DNA from 2 places in the Streptomyces sp. NPDC031049 genome. Region 1 is predicted to be linked to the other one. Evidence: predicted binding sites of a transcription regulator. Region 1 holds the regulator's gene; the other holds the start of a gene.
What was found. The regulator HspR, encoded in region 1, represses chaperone genes until heat shock. The targets are predictions, from matches to a motif close to TTGAGNNNNNNNNNCTCAA.
Positions count from the first base shown of each region.

Region 2: a site for HspR is predicted at 3,482-3,500, ahead of dnaK (molecular chaperone DnaK). Genes of this name have one in related genera too.

Region 1 covers NZ_JBVIGC010000004.1:328,418-335,581, reverse strand. The annotation lists gene ACZ45Q_RS09240 ((Fe-S)-binding protein) at 1-852, opposite strand, end outside; gene dnaK (molecular chaperone DnaK) at 1,333-3,183, shown strand; gene grpE (nucleotide exchange factor GrpE) at 3,180-3,854, shown strand; gene dnaJ (molecular chaperone DnaJ) at 3,903-5,087, shown strand; gene ACZ45Q_RS09220 (heat shock protein transcriptional repressor HspR) at 5,094-5,543, shown strand; gene ACZ45Q_RS09215 (hypothetical protein) at 5,703-5,876, shown strand; gene ACZ45Q_RS09210 (hypothetical protein) at 5,887-6,171, shown strand; gene ACZ45Q_RS09205 (helix-turn-helix transcriptional regulator) at 6,175-7,164, opposite strand, start outside.
Region 2 covers NZ_JBVIGC010000009.1:102,530-109,693, reverse strand. The annotation lists gene ACZ45Q_RS17255 (helix-turn-helix domain-containing protein) at 1-16, shown strand, start outside; gene ACZ45Q_RS17250 (SAM-dependent methyltransferase) at 126-923, shown strand; gene narJ (nitrate reductase molybdenum cofactor assembly chaperone) at 1,021-1,518, shown strand; gene dnaK (molecular chaperone DnaK) at 1,540-3,426, opposite strand; gene ACZ45Q_RS17235 (OsmC family protein) at 3,545-3,973, opposite strand; partial or broken gene ACZ45Q_RS17230 (vWA domain-containing protein) at 4,045-5,837, opposite strand; gene ACZ45Q_RS17225 (ATP-binding protein) at 5,834-6,895, opposite strand; gene ACZ45Q_RS17220 (amino acid permease) at 6,992-7,164, opposite strand, start outside.

The DNA.
Region 1 (7,164 bases):
GCCGAAGACGTCGTCCTCGCCGGGGTCGGTGAAGTCGATCGGCTTGCCGCCGGACGTCATCGGCAGCAGGGCGCCGAGGGCGGTCTCGCCGTCGGCCTTGCGCTTGAACCAGATGTTCGGGAACGCGAGGAAGCGGTGCCAGGCCACACCCATGTTGGTGTTCAGGCTGACCGTGATCATCCAGATCATGGTCGTGCCCAGCTTGATCATCGCGAAGAAGTAGACGAGGTTCTGGAGCGTCGCCACGCTCAGGCCCTCGAAGGCCAGCACCAGCGGGTACGAGGCGAAGTACGCGGCCTCGTAGCCCTCCACGTGGTGCAGGGCGCCCTCCAGGCCGCGCAGCACGTAGATGGCCAGGCCGATGGTGAGGATGACGTACTCGACGAAGTACGCCTGGCCCATCTTGGAGCCGGTGAACCGGGACTTGCGGCCCGGCCGCGTCGGCAGGCTCAGCAGCCGGATGACGATCAGCACCAGGATGCCGAGGGTCGTCATCGCGCTGATGAACTCGATGTACAGCTCGTACGGCAGGAAGCCGCCCAGCACCGGCAGCACCCAGTCGGCCTGGAACAGCTGGCCGTACGCCGTGACGATGGTCGGCGGCAGGGTCAGGAAGCCGATCGCCACGAACCAGTGGGCGATGCCGACGATGCCCCAGCGGTTCATGCGGGTGTGGCCGAGGAACTCCCGTACCAGGGTCACGCTGCGCTGGTAGGGGTTGTCGGTACGGGTGCCGGCGGGTACGGGCTGGCCCAGTTTGAAGTACCGGACGAACTGACCGATGGCGCGCGCGAGCAGCGCCACGCCGACCACGGTCAGCACCAGCGACACGATGATCGCGGCGAGTTGCATGGGGGCTCCTCGGGCCTGCGAGATCTGATTACTAAGCGGTAACTTATGCAGTCCGTTCGAGACTACCCGCATCTTCTGCCGCACTGTAGCCAGGGCCGCGGTGATCTGCGTCGCTGAGGCAACCCTGAGCGCAGCGGTGTCGGGGCCCGGGTCTGCCGTGCGGCCGGAGCCTGCCGTTCATGGGGAATCGTGATGTTCGCCCTATTTTAGGTCGCCGCGCTACGGGAACACCGCCACCGTCGCCACCACCGCCGCCGCGCCGTCGTGCTCGCGCTGCCGCGGGCGCCCGTGCGTCACTCTGTCGTGAGGCGGATTTTCCCGTTCGCCGGGTCTGCGTTTCCGTATTGCCGCAGGTCAGAGCGTCGTTGCGTGTAAGGAACGGATAAGAGTTGAGTCAGCTCGACTCAGCTCTGTTGACCCAGCCCAGGCCGTCGTGCACACTTGAGCCTGTTCCACTCAAGTCAGCTGGAGGAATCAACCATGGCACGTGCGGTCGGCATCGACCTGGGCACGACTAACTCCGTCGTCAGCGTTCTGGAGGGCGGCGAGCCCACCGTCATCACCAACGCCGAGGGCGCCAGGACCACGCCGTCCGTCGTCGCCTTCGCCAAGAACGGCGAAGTCCTCGTGGGCGAGGTGGCCAAGCGCCAGGCGGTCACCAACGTGGACCGCACCATCCGGTCGGTCAAGCGCCACATGGGCACCGACTGGAAGATCAACCTCGACGGCAAGGACTTCAACCCGCAGCAGATCTCGGCGTTCATCCTCCAGAAGCTGAAGCGGGACGCCGAGTCCTACCTGGGCGAGAAGGTCACCGACGCGGTCATCACCGTCCCGGCGTACTTCAACGACGCCGAGCGCCAGGCCACCAAGGAGGCCGGCGAGATCGCGGGCCTGAACGTGCTGCGCATCGTCAACGAGCCGACCGCGGCGGCGCTGGCGTACGGCCTGGAGAAGGAGGACCAGACCATCCTGGTCTTCGACCTCGGTGGCGGTACGTTCGACGTCTCGCTGCTGGAGATCGGCGACGGCGTGGTCGAGGTGAAGGCCACCAACGGTGACAACCACCTCGGTGGCGACGACTGGGACCAGCGCGTCGTCGACTACCTGGTCAAGCAGTTCCAGTCCGGCCACGGCGTGGACCTGTCCAAGGACAAGATGGCGCTCCAGCGCCTCCGTGAGGCCGCCGAGAAGGCCAAGATCGAGCTGTCCTCCTCCACCGAGACCTCGATCAACCTGCCCTACATCACGGCGTCCGCCGAGGGCCCGCTGCACCTGGACGAGAAGCTCACCCGCGCCCAGTTCCAGCAGCTCACCAGCGACCTGCTCGAGCGCTGCAAGATCCCGTTCCACAACGTGATCAAGGACGCCGGCATCCAGCTGAGCGAGATCGACCACGTCGTCCTCGTCGGCGGCTCGACCCGTATGCCGGCCGTCGCCGAGCTGGTCAAGGAGCTGACCGGCGGCAAGGAGGCCAACAAGGGCGTCAACCCGGACGAGGTCGTCGCCGTCGGCGCCTCGCTCCAGGCCGGTGTCCTCAAGGGCGAGGTCAAGGACGTCCTGCTGCTCGACGTCACCCCGCTGTCCCTCGGCATCGAGACCAAGGGCGGCATCATGACCAAGCTGATCGAGCGCAACACCACGATCCCGACCAAGCGCTCGGAGATCTTCACCACGGCCGAGGACAACCAGCCGTCGGTGCAGATCCAGGTCTACCAGGGCGAGCGCGAGATCGCGGCGTACAACAAGAAGCTCGGCATGTTCGAGCTGACCGGTCTGCCCCCGGCGCCGCGCGGCGTCCCGCAGATCGAGGTCTCCTTCGACATCGACGCCAACGGCATCATGCACGTCACGGCGAAGGACCTCGGCACCGGCAAGGAGCAGAAGATGACCGTCACCGGCGGCTCCTCGCTGCCGAAGGACGAGGTCGACCGCATGCGCGAGGAGGCCGAGCGCTACGCGGAGGAGGACCACAAGCGCCGCGAGGCCGCCGAGACCCGCAACCAGGGCGAGCAGCTCGTCTACCAGACCGAGAAGTTCCTCAAGGACAACGAGGACAAGGTCCCGGGCGAGATCAAGACCGAGGTCGAGGAAGCCGTCAACGAGCTGAAGGAGAAGCTCAAGGGCGAGGACACGGCCGAGATCCGCACCGCCACCGAGAAGGTCGCCGCCGTCTCGCAGAAGCTGGGCCAGGCGATGTACGCCGACGCCCAGGGCGCGCAGGCCGCCGGCGGGCCCGAGGGCGCCGCGGCCGGTGGCGCCAAGCAGGCCGACGACGACGTGGTGGACGCCGAGATCGTCGACGACGAGCGCAAGGACGGTGCCGCGTGACGGAGGAGACCCCGGGTTTTGACGAGAAGCCCGACGTCCCCTCCGGCGCCGAGAACACCGACGACGCCGAGCCGAAGGCCGCCGCCCCCTCCTCGGAGGCGGGGGCGGCCCCGGCCGGGGACGCGAGCCAGGACGCGGGTCTGGTGGCCCAGCTGGACCAGGTGCGTACCGCGCTGAACGAGCGCACGGCGGACCTCCAGCGGCTCCAGGCCGAGTACCAGAACTACCGCCGCCGGGTCGAGCGGGACCGGGCCGCCGTCAAGGAGATCGCCATCGCGAACCTCCTGACCGAGCTGCTCCCGGTGCTCGACGACATCGGCCGCGCACGGGAGCACGGCGAGCTGGTCGGCGGGTTCAAGTCCGTCGCCGAGTCGCTGGAGACGGTCGCGGCCAAGCTGGGCCTCCAGCAGTTCGGCAAGGAGGGCGAGCCCTTCGACCCGACGATCCACGAGGCCCTGATGCACTCCTACGCCCCGGACGTCACCGAGACGACGTGCGTGGCGATTCTGCAGCCCGGGTACCGGATCGGCGAGCGCACCATCCGCCCCGCGCGGGTGGCCGTGGCCGAGCCGCAGCCGGGTGCGCAGACGGTCAAGCCGGCCGAGGAGAGTGCCGAGGGCAAGGCGGAGTCCGCGGAGAACAAGGAGAGCGGTGGCCCGGACGAGGGCTGAGCTTGAATCGATGGGACCTGCATCGATGCGAGAGGAGGGACGTCGGGGATGAGCACCAAGGACTTCATCGAGAAGGACTACTACAAGGTCCTCGGCGTCCCCAAGGACGCCACCGAGGCCGAGATCAAGAAGGCGTACCGGAAGCTCGCCCGCGAGTACCACCCGGACGCCAACAAGGGCAACGCCAAGGCCGAGGAGCGCTTCAAGGAGATCTCCGAGGCGAACGACATCCTCGGCGACCCCAAGAAGCGCAAGGAGTACGACGACGCCCGCGCCCTCTTCGGCAACGGCGGCTTCCGCCCCGGCCCCGGGGCGGGCGGCGGCTCCTTCAACTTCGACCTGAGCGACCTCTTCGGAGGCGGCGCCCAGGGCGGCGGCCAGGGGGCCGGCGGCTTCGGCGGCGGACTCGGTGACGTCTTCGGGGGTCTGTTCAACCGCGGCGGTGCCGGTGCGGGCACCCGCACCCAGCCGCGGCGCGGCCAGGACATCGAGTCCGAGGTCACCCTGAGCTTCACGGAGGCCATCGAGGGCGCCACGGTGCCGCTCAGGATGTCCTCCCAGCAGCCCTGCAAGGCCTGTTCGGGCACCGGCGACAAGAACGGCACGCCGCGCGTGTGCCCGACCTGCGTCGGCACCGGCCAGGTGGCGCGGGGCTCCGGCGGCGGCTTCTCGCTGACCGACCCGTGCCCGGACTGCAAGGGCCGCGGCCTGATGGCCGAGAGCCCCTGCGACGTCTGCAAGGGCTCCGGACGCGCCAAGTCCTCGCGGACGATGCAGGTCCGCATCCCGGCCGGGGTGTCGGACGGACAGCGGATCCGGCTGCGGGGCAAGGGCGCGCCCGGCGAGCGGGGCGGCCCGGCGGGCGACCTGTACGTGGTGGTCCACGTCAAGGAGCACCGCGTCTTCGGCCGCAAGGGCGACAACCTCACCGTCACCGTCCCGGTCACCTTCGCCGAGGCGGCGCTCGGCGGGGAGGTGCGGGTCCCGACCCTGGGCGGGCCGCCGGTCACGCTGAAGCTGCCGGCGGGCACGCCCAACGGGCGGACCATGCGGGCCCGCGGCAAGGGCGCGGTCCGCAAGGACGGCACCCGCGGCGATCTGCTGGTCACCGTCGAGGTGAGTGTTCCGAAGGACCTGACGGGGAAGGCTCGTGACGCGCTCGAGGCGTATCGCGAGGCGACCGCGGGCGAGGACCCGCGGGCGGAGCTGTTCCAGGCCGCGAAGGGAGCTTGATTCGAGATGGACGGCCGTCGACGCAATCCGTATGAACTGACCGAGGACACCCCGGTCTACGTCATCTCGGTGGCGGCCCAGCTCTCCGGCCTGCACCCGCAGACCCTGCGCCAGTACGACCGCCTGGGCCTGGTGTCGCCGGACCGCACCGCCGGCCGGGGCCGCCGCTACTCGGCCCGCGACATCGAACTGCTCCGGCAGGTGCAGCAGTTGTCGCAGGACGAGGGCATCAACCTGGCCGGCATCAAGCGCATCATCGAACTGGAGAACCAGGTCGCCGCCCTCCAGGCCCGGGTCGCCGAGCTCCAGGACGCGCTCGACGGCGCGGCCACGGCGATGCGCCAGCGGGAGGCGGCGGTGCACGCCTCGTACCGCCGTGACCTGGTGCCCTACCAGGAGGTGCAGCAGACCAGCGCGCTGGTGGTGTGGCGTCCGAAGCGGCAGCAGTCGGACTGACACCGCCTCGGCGCGGCGCGAGGGCCCGGAGATCCGTAGGGATCTCCGGGCCCTCGCGCATGCCGTGCCGGCCCGCTGACAGCAAGTGCCGTGACCGGTGCAGGATCCTGACAGCGTCCGGTCTTCAGCCGGTGCCCCGGCACTGGCAGAGTCGGAGGCATGGAGAACACGGGGGAAACGCAGAAGGCGCGCCGTTGCACCATCGTCAGGAAGGGGTTCCCGGCCCTCGCGCTGGGCCTGCTGGTCGCCCTGCCGGTGAGTACGACGGTGGGCGCGACGGTCACCGGCAAGGGCGGGCCGTCGGTCCGGGTGTCGGTCAACGGGTGGCAGTGAGACGGACGGGATGAAGGACACGGAGTTCCAGGACCTGGTGCTGGTGCGCAGACCGCGGGGCACCGCGCCCGCCGCGACCGCCGTGGTCAGAATCCTCGGCAAGCTGCCCGAGGGGTGGGAGCACTCCTGGCGACTCGACGAGGACGGGGGCCGGATCCAGTTGCGGATCCGGCCCCCGGCCGGTTCGCCGCCCTCGGCGGCCCGGACCTGGCTGGCCGAGGCCCTCGGCGATCCGGCACTGCACTCCTGGACCACCGACGCCGCCGGCACCGCGGGCGTCGACGCCGCCGGCTGACGGTCAGATCCAGCCCCGCTCCCGGGCCAGCAGGGCCGCGTGCGGGCGGTTGCTGGCGTTCAGGGTGCGCAGGACGTCGGCGACGTGCCGGCGGTAGGTGCGCAGCGAGACGCCCAGTTCGCGGGCGCCGATCTCGTCCTTGGTGACGCGGCACATGGACTTCAGGACCTCCAGCTCCATGGGGGAGAGGGAGACAGCGTCCGCGTCCGGGTCGCCGAGCAGCCGGTCCAGGTCGGTGGCCCGGTCCCAGATCTTCTCGAACAGGGCCAGGATGCTGGCCACCAGCCCCGGTTCCCGGGCGACCAGGGCGCCGCGCGAGGTGTCCTCGGGGTCGGCCGGCACCAGGGCCGTGTGCCGGTCGTAGACGAGGACGCGCTCGGTGATGTCCGGGGCGACCCTGATCCTGGCGCCCTGGGCGCTCAGCGCGCGCAGGTAGGCCGCGGTCGCCGCGTCGCCCAGCGCCGCCTCGAGGACGACGCTGCGGATGCGCACCCCGCGGCGCAGACAGCGGCTGTCCAAGGGACGCGCGTGCTCGATGTTCTCCGGGGTGAGCGCCTGGTAGGGCTCGACCGAGAGGATCTCCTCGCGGGCGAAGAAGGCGAGGTCGTCGATCCGCTCCCGGATCTGCGCCAGGTTGGTCATCCGCTCGACGCCGCCGCCCGCCGAGGTGCGGGCGCCCTGTTCGGCGCGGAGTTCCTCGACCAGGTGGCGGGGTCTGGTCACCTGCTGCAACTCGTGGTGCAGCTCGCTGAGTCTGCGGTCGGTGAGCAGGCCGACCGCGATCTCGGGGTCCGCGGCCGTCAGGGTGCCCTCCTGCTCGCCGGGCCGCAGCAGACCGAGGCCGGTCAGGCGGCCCAGTGCCGCGCGGACCTCCTCCTGCGGTGCGTGCAGCAGCAGCTGGATGTCCTCCGCCGACGTGCCCGGATTCCTCAGGAAGTGGCGGTAGACGCGCTCCTCCATCGCGGTGAGCCCCAGCAGGCCCATGCTGCCATC
Region 2 (7,164 bases), on a different contig from region 1:
CCGGGAGACCTACTGAGCACGGGCCAGGGCCACCCGGCCGCCCGCCGGGGCCCTCGCCCGCCCGTCCCGGCCGCGTCCCCACCGATCCCCGCCACCACCCGGCCCCACCGAGGAGACGACCGCCCATGACCGGACCCGACGCAGCGCCCGCCATCGACACCAGCCGCCCGCACCCGGCCCGGGTCTACGACTGGTGGCTGGGCGGCAAGGACAACTACCCGGTGGACGAGGAGCTGGCCCGGCGGATCCTCGCCGCGGACGACACGGCGGTGCGCGGCGCCCGGGCCAACCGCCGCTTCATGCACCGGGCGGTCCGCACGGTCGCACAGGCGGGGCTCAGGCAGTTCCTCGACATCGGCACCGGCATCCCCACCGAGCCGAACCTGCACCAGGTGGCGCAGGGCGTCGCGCCCGAGTCGCGGATCGTGTACGCCGACAACGACCCGATCGTGCTGCGGCACGCCGAGGCCCTGCTGCACGGCTCGGCGGAGGGCTCCACCGACTATGTGCACGCGGACGTCCGGGACCCGGAGACGGTGCTGCGACGGGCGGGCGAGACCCTGGACCTCACCCGGCCGGTCGCCCTGTCGCTGGTCGCGCTGACCCACTACCTCGACGACGAGGCGCACACCCTGCTGAAGCGGTACGTCGACGTGCTCGCGCCCGGCAGCCATCTGATCCTGTCGCAGGTCACCGCCGACCTGAATCCCGGGGCCGTGGGGAAGGCGGCCGAGCTGTTCGCGCGCAGCGGCACGCCGTTCTTCCCGCGCCCGCTCGCCGAGTTCGCGCGCTTCTTCGACGGGCTGGAACTGCTGGGCCCCGGCGTCATCCCGGTGACCGGATGGCGGCCGGAGCCGGTGGACGTGGCGGCGCAGGCCGAGGGCGTCGTGCCGGTGTACGCGGGGGTGGCGCGCAAGCCCTGACCCGTACGGGCGCCGCGGACGGGTGCGCTCCCCCGCCCGCCCCTAGGTTCGAAAGCCAGGGACGAGCAAGGGACCGCGGACGACAGAGGGAGGCCCGATGCCCGCGTTCGAAGTGCTGTACCAGGCCGCGGCGCTCTGCCTGACCTACCCGGACGACGACTTCCGCGCCCGGCTGCCCCTGCTGCGCGAGGCCGCGCCGCAGCTGCGGGCGTTCACCGACCACGCGGCGGTGACCCCGCAGCGCGCACTCCAGGCGCACTACGTGCAGGTCTTCGACGCCCACGACCGGCACGGCCTGTATCTGAGCCGGTGGCGGGACGACGACGCCCCGGGGCACGGGAGGTCCCTGGTCGGCTTCGCGGACCTCTACCGCGCCCACGGGCTCGAGGTCACCGGCGAGGAGCGGCCCGACTTCCTCCCGGCGGTGCTGGAGTTCACCTCCCGCACGGGCGACACCGGTCCGCTGCTCGAGCACCGGGACGCCCTGGAGCGGCTCCGTTCCCGGCTCACCGCCTCCGGCACCCCGTACGCGTGCGTACTGGACGCGGTGTGCGCCACCCTGCCGCCGGCGGCCGGCGCGGAGGCCCGCCGCTGACCGTGCTCCCGGGACGGAGTTCTACGCCGCCGGGCCCCGGGCGCCCTCGCCGGTGTCCTTGTCGTCGTCGACGATCTCCGCGTCGACCACCGCGTCGTCGTCCTGCTGCCGCGCCGACCCGGCCGTGTCCGCGGTGCCCTCGGGCGTCGGCTCCGACGCGGTCCGGGCGTACATCGCCTGGCCCATGCGCTGGCTGACGGCGGCGAGTTTCTCGACGGCGTCGCGCAGGGCGGCGGTGTCGGTGTCGCCCTCCAGCCGGGACTTGAGGCCGGCGACGGCCGACTCGACCTCCGCGCGGGTCTCGGCGGGGACCTTGTCGCCGTTGTCGCGCAGGAAGTTCTCGGTCTGGTAGACGAGTTGTTCGGCCTGGTTGCGGGTCTCGGCGGCCTCGCGGCGTTTGCGGTCCTCCTCGGCGTACTGCTCGGCGTCCCGCATCATGCGGTCGATGTCCTCCTTGGCCAGCGCGGAGCCGCCGGTGACGGTCATCTTCTGCTCGCGTCCGGTCGCCATGTCCTTGGCGGAGACGTGCATGATGCCGTTGGCGTCGATGTCGAAGGCCACCTCGATCTGCGGGACGCCGCGCGGGGCGGGCGGCAGGCCGGTGAGGTCGAAGACGCCGAGCTTCTTGTTGTAGGCGGCGATCTCGCGTTCGCCCTGGTAGACCTGGATGCCGACGGAGGGCTGGTTGTCGGCGGCGGTGGTGAAGATCTCCGAACGCCGGGTGGGGATCGTGGTGTTGCGCTCGATCAGCTTGGTCATGATGCCGCCCTTGGTCTCGATGCCGAGGGACAGCGGGGTGACGTCGAGCAGCAGCACGTCCTTGACGTCGCCGCGCAGCACGCCCGCCTGGAGGGCCGCGCCGACCGCCACGACCTCGTCGGGGTTGACGCCCTTGTGCGGGTCCTTGCCGGTCAGTTCCCTGACCAGGTCGGTGACGGCGGGCATGCGGGTGGAGCCGCCGACCAGGATGACGTGGTCGACGGTGGAGAGCTGGATGCCGGCGTCGTCCACGGCCTGGTGGAAGGGGGTCTTGCAGCGTTCCAGAAGGTCGGCGGTCAGCTCCTGGAACTGGGTGCGGGTCAGCCGCTCCTCCAGGTGCAGGGGGCCTTCGGCGGAGGCCGTGATGTAGGGCAGGTTGATCGTCGTCTCGGTGGACGAGGACAGTTCGATCTTGGCCTTCTCGGCGCCCTCCCGCAGCCGCTGGAGCGCCATCTTGTCGCGTGCGAGGTCGACGCCGTACTGGCCCTTGAACCGCTTGACCAGGTGGTCGACGATCCGCTGGTCCCAGTCGTCGCCGCCGAGGAGGGTGTCGCCGTTGGTGGCCTTGACCTCGATCACTCCGTCGCCCATCTCCAGCAGCGACACGTCGAAGGTGCCGCCGCCGAGGTCGAAGACGAGGACCGTCTGGTCGTTCTCCTTGTCCAGGCCGTACGCCAGCGCCGCCGCGGTGGGCTCGTTGATGATCCGCAGCACCTTCAGGCCGGCGATCTCCCCGGCCTCCTTGGTGGCCTGGCGCTGGGTGTCGTCGAAGTAGGCGGGCACGGTGATCACCGCGTCGGTGACGTCCTCGCCGAGGTAGGCCTCGGCGTCCCGCTTCAGTTTCTGCAGCACCCGCGCGGACAGCTCCTGCGCCCGGTACCGGGTGCCGTCGACGTCGCCCTGCTCCGGGAAGCGCCAGGCGCTGTCGCCCATGTGCCGCTTGACCGAGCGGGCGGTGCGCTCCACGTTGGTCACGGCCTGCCGCTTGGCGACCTCGCCGACCAGCACCTCGCCGTTCTTGGCGAAGGCCACCACCGACGGGGTGGTGCGGGCCCCCTCGGCGTTGGCGACGACGGTGGGCTCACCGCCCTCCAGCACGGCCACCACCGAGTTGGTCGTTCCGAGATCGATCCCGACCGCACGTCCCATCGCCGTCCCCTTCCGCCAGGGCACTACGGGTAACCCACGCTCTCCAGCGCAAAACTTGAGCGTGCTGTTGTCAAGGGCGCAGGGCCCCGGCGGAGGGCGACGGCCGGGTGTGCCGTGGTCAGACGAGCTTCGCGGACAGCGTGATCGGCACGGCCTTCAGGGCCTGGCTGACCGGGCAGTTGACCTTGGCGTCCTCGGCCGCGGCGACGAAGGCGTCGCTGTCCATACCGGGGACGGAGCCCTCGACGGTGAGGTGGATGCCGGTGATGCCCTCGCCCGGCTGGAAACTCACGTCGGCCGAGGTGGTCAGCTTGGTCGGCGGGGTGCCGGCCTGGGCCAGGGCGTGCGAGAAGGCCATGGAGAAGCAGCTGGAGTGCGCGGCGGCGATCAGCTCCTCGGGGCTGGTCTTGCCGTTCGCCTCCTGGGTGCGGGCGGCCCACGTGACCGGCTGCTCGCCGATGGCCCCGGAGGAGTCGAAGGTGACGGTGCCGTTCCCCTCGAGGAGGTTGCCTTCCCAGACGGTGTGTGCGGAGCGCGTGGTTGCCACGGTTCTTCCTTTCGGGTGGATCCCGTTGTGCCCCTTGCGGGGTTTCCCGTCCCATCCGATCACATTCCGGGTCACCTCACGCGGAAAACCGGGCCCCGGGCGGCGAACGGCAGCCGCGCTCCCTGGGGGATCAGGTAGGCGTGCTCGCGGCGCACCCGCAGCACGTCGCACCACCCGTCGGTGATGATCAGCACCGGTGCGGCGGGCGGGAAGTCGTCGGCGCGGTGCAGCAGGTCGACGCCGGGCTGGAGCACGGTGCCGCCGCGGCCGTGCACCCGTACGCGGCCGGCGATCTCCGTCACCGGCACATACCCGGCGTCGTGCGGGGCGGCGTCGCAGAACACGACCCGGGCGGCGGGGACGTCGCGGGCCTCGGCGTAGGAGGCGATGGCGCCGAGCGCCTTGCCGAGCAGGGTGCGGTCCATGGAGCCGGAGGTGTCCAGCACGACGCCGAACGTGCAGCGGGCGATCTCCTCGGGCGGGACGTACCGTCCGGCGCGCGGGATGCCGGGGCTGGCCGCCTGCCGGCGGGAGGGGCGCGCGTACGACCGCAGGGGCTCGGGGCGGGGCACGAACTCGTCGAACCAGCGGGCCAGCCGGGCGTCCCAGGGCAGCGGCGGGTGGCTGAGCGCCCGGATCTCCTCGACCAGGCCGCCGGGCAGGAAGCCGCGCTCCTGCCGCTGGTGCAGGTCCAGGCCCTGGGCGAGGCCGCGCCGGTAGAAGCCGTCGAGGTCGCAGTGGTCGCGGGGCGCGCCGAGCGGGGCGCCGAGCACGTCGCCGACGCCCTTGCCGCGCGGGGTGGACAGGCGGCGGATGCGGCGCAGGTCGCCGGCGATGCGGTCGTAGACCTCCTCGGCGGACAGGCCGGACAGCTCCGGGTCGTGCAGCAGGCCCTCGGGCATGGCGCCGACCTGCATCTGCACCAGCCAGCCGTTGACGACGTAGTCGCAGGCGACGTTGAAGAGGTACGGGTCGCGGGTGCCGCAGCGGTCGCCGTGGCGCAGGGCGGCGTGCAGCATCTCGTGGGCGAGGATGAAGCGCCACTCCTCGTCCTCGAACTGCCGCAGCGGGTTGACGTAGATCTCGCCCGCCTCGGCGTTGACGGCGGCGACCGCGATGCCGTGGGCGCGGGCCAGCTCGGCGTCGGCGACCAGCTCGATGCCGGCGGCGATGCCGCCGAGCAGCGGGTAGGAGGAGACGAACCAGCTCAGCGCCTTCTCCCAGGGCGCCGTGCGGCCGCCTCGCCGTCCATGGAGTCGCGCCGGCCGCCCGCCACGTCCATCGCGGCGGACACCGTCCGGGTCAGGGCGGTGGCGAACGCCAGCTGCCGGTCCGGCGGCTGCCCGTGCCACCCGAACCACTCCACCAGCGTCAGGTCGGGTTCGGCACCGGCCGTGCCGCACCGCTCGTAGGCGGCCGGGAGCCCGTCGCGGCGCCAGCGGGCGGCGAGCTGCTCCTCGTCGCCGTCCGGGTACGACGGCGGCAGGTCCTCGGGGGTCCGGCCGACGGGGAAGGACAGCAGGAAGCGGTTGACCACGACGCAGCGTGCGGCGCGCTCGTACCGGTCGGGCTGGACGGGCGTCCCCTTGGCGGCCGGCACGTGTCCGAAGCCGAGGTGCAGGGCGGCGTGCGCGATCGCCCACGCCCAGTCCGCCGGGTCGGCCGTCCGGGCGGGGTGGACGTGCAGTACGCCGTCGGAGTCGACGCGGGCCAGCCCGTCGCGGGGGGCCTCCTCGCAGTGCTCGTGGCGGCAGACGGTGAACTCCACGGCGGCCAGTGCCGGGTTGGCGCGGACCAGCCGCAGGCCCTCGTCGAACGCCTCCGCCGCGAGGTCGCGCTTCTTCTTCCCGGGCTTCCGGCTCACCGGCGGGCCTCGACCAGGCGCGGCATGTCGCGGGCCGCCTCCACCAGGAACCAGGAGGGCAGCACCGGATTGCCGTCGGCGTCGGAGGCGATGACGCTCTGGGCGACCTCGACGGAGATCTCGGCGAGCTGCACCAGCAGCGACTTGGCGCGGTAGGCGGTCTGGCGGCCGTTCGCCGACATGTGCTCCTTGCTCGCGGGCAGTTCCTTGACCAGCCGGCCGCGGAAGGACTCGGCGACGTAATAGAGCAGGTCGCGGTCCTCGGGGCGGTGCGGCCAGCGGGCGTCGCCGCGCAGGATCGCCTCGATGCCGAACCGGCTGCGGACGATCTTGACGTAGCCGCAGAAGGCGGTGGCGTGGCGCGGGGTGAGCGTGCCGTGCGCGAGCACGCTCAGGGTGTCCTCGTCCAGGTCGCGGCCGAAGGAGTGCAGGGCGTCGGAGAGCATGTGCCAGGAGCGCGGGGTGGAGAACGGCTCCTCGGTCTTGGGCGGCTTCGACCACAGGTGGTCGGGCCGGTCGGTGAGGTGGTCCGTGACCCAGGGGTGGATGCCGTGGTTCGCGGCCCAGGTCAGCCAGTCCCGGGCGGACGCCTCCAGGTGGACGTGGGTGAGGCGGTTGACCAGCGCGGAGGCGATGGGGCGGGCGAGGGCGTTGTCGGTGGCGCGGTTGCCGGCGCCGATGACGATCGAGCCCTCGGGCAGTTCGTAACTGCCGATGCGGCGGTCCAGGATGAGCGAGTAGAACGCCTTCTGCACATCGGGCGTGGCCGCGTTCAGCTCGTCCAGGAACAGGCAGTACGGCTGCTCACGGGCGATCACCTCGGGCGGGCAGAACACCGACCGGCCGTCGCGGATCTGCGGCACGCCGATCAGGTCCTCGGGGGCGAGCTGGGTGCCGAGCAGGCTCACGCACTCCAGGCCCAGCTGCTCGGCGAAGTCCCTCACCAGGGACGACTTGCCGATGCCGGGCGCGCCCCAGAGGAAGACCGGCCGCACGGTGGCGAGGCCGAGCAGCAGCTCGGGGAGACGGGAGGGGGTGACGGTGACGGCTGCCTGCACGCAAGGCTCCTGACGGTGGTACGCGGTGATCGCACACCAGTGTGAGCGGCCCGCGCCCCGGCCGCAGCCGAATTACCGGGGAGTACGGGCCGCCGGTCACCGGGCGGCGGGCTGCCGCCGGGCCGCCATCACCGCGTACACCAGCACGCCCGCGAACAGGAAGAGCACGCCCTGGTAGACGGCCGCGTACCCGGCGCCCGCGACCAGCCAGAGGGAGAATCCGGCCGCGGCCGAGGCGACGACGGCGTCCCGCACCAGCCGCGCCCGGT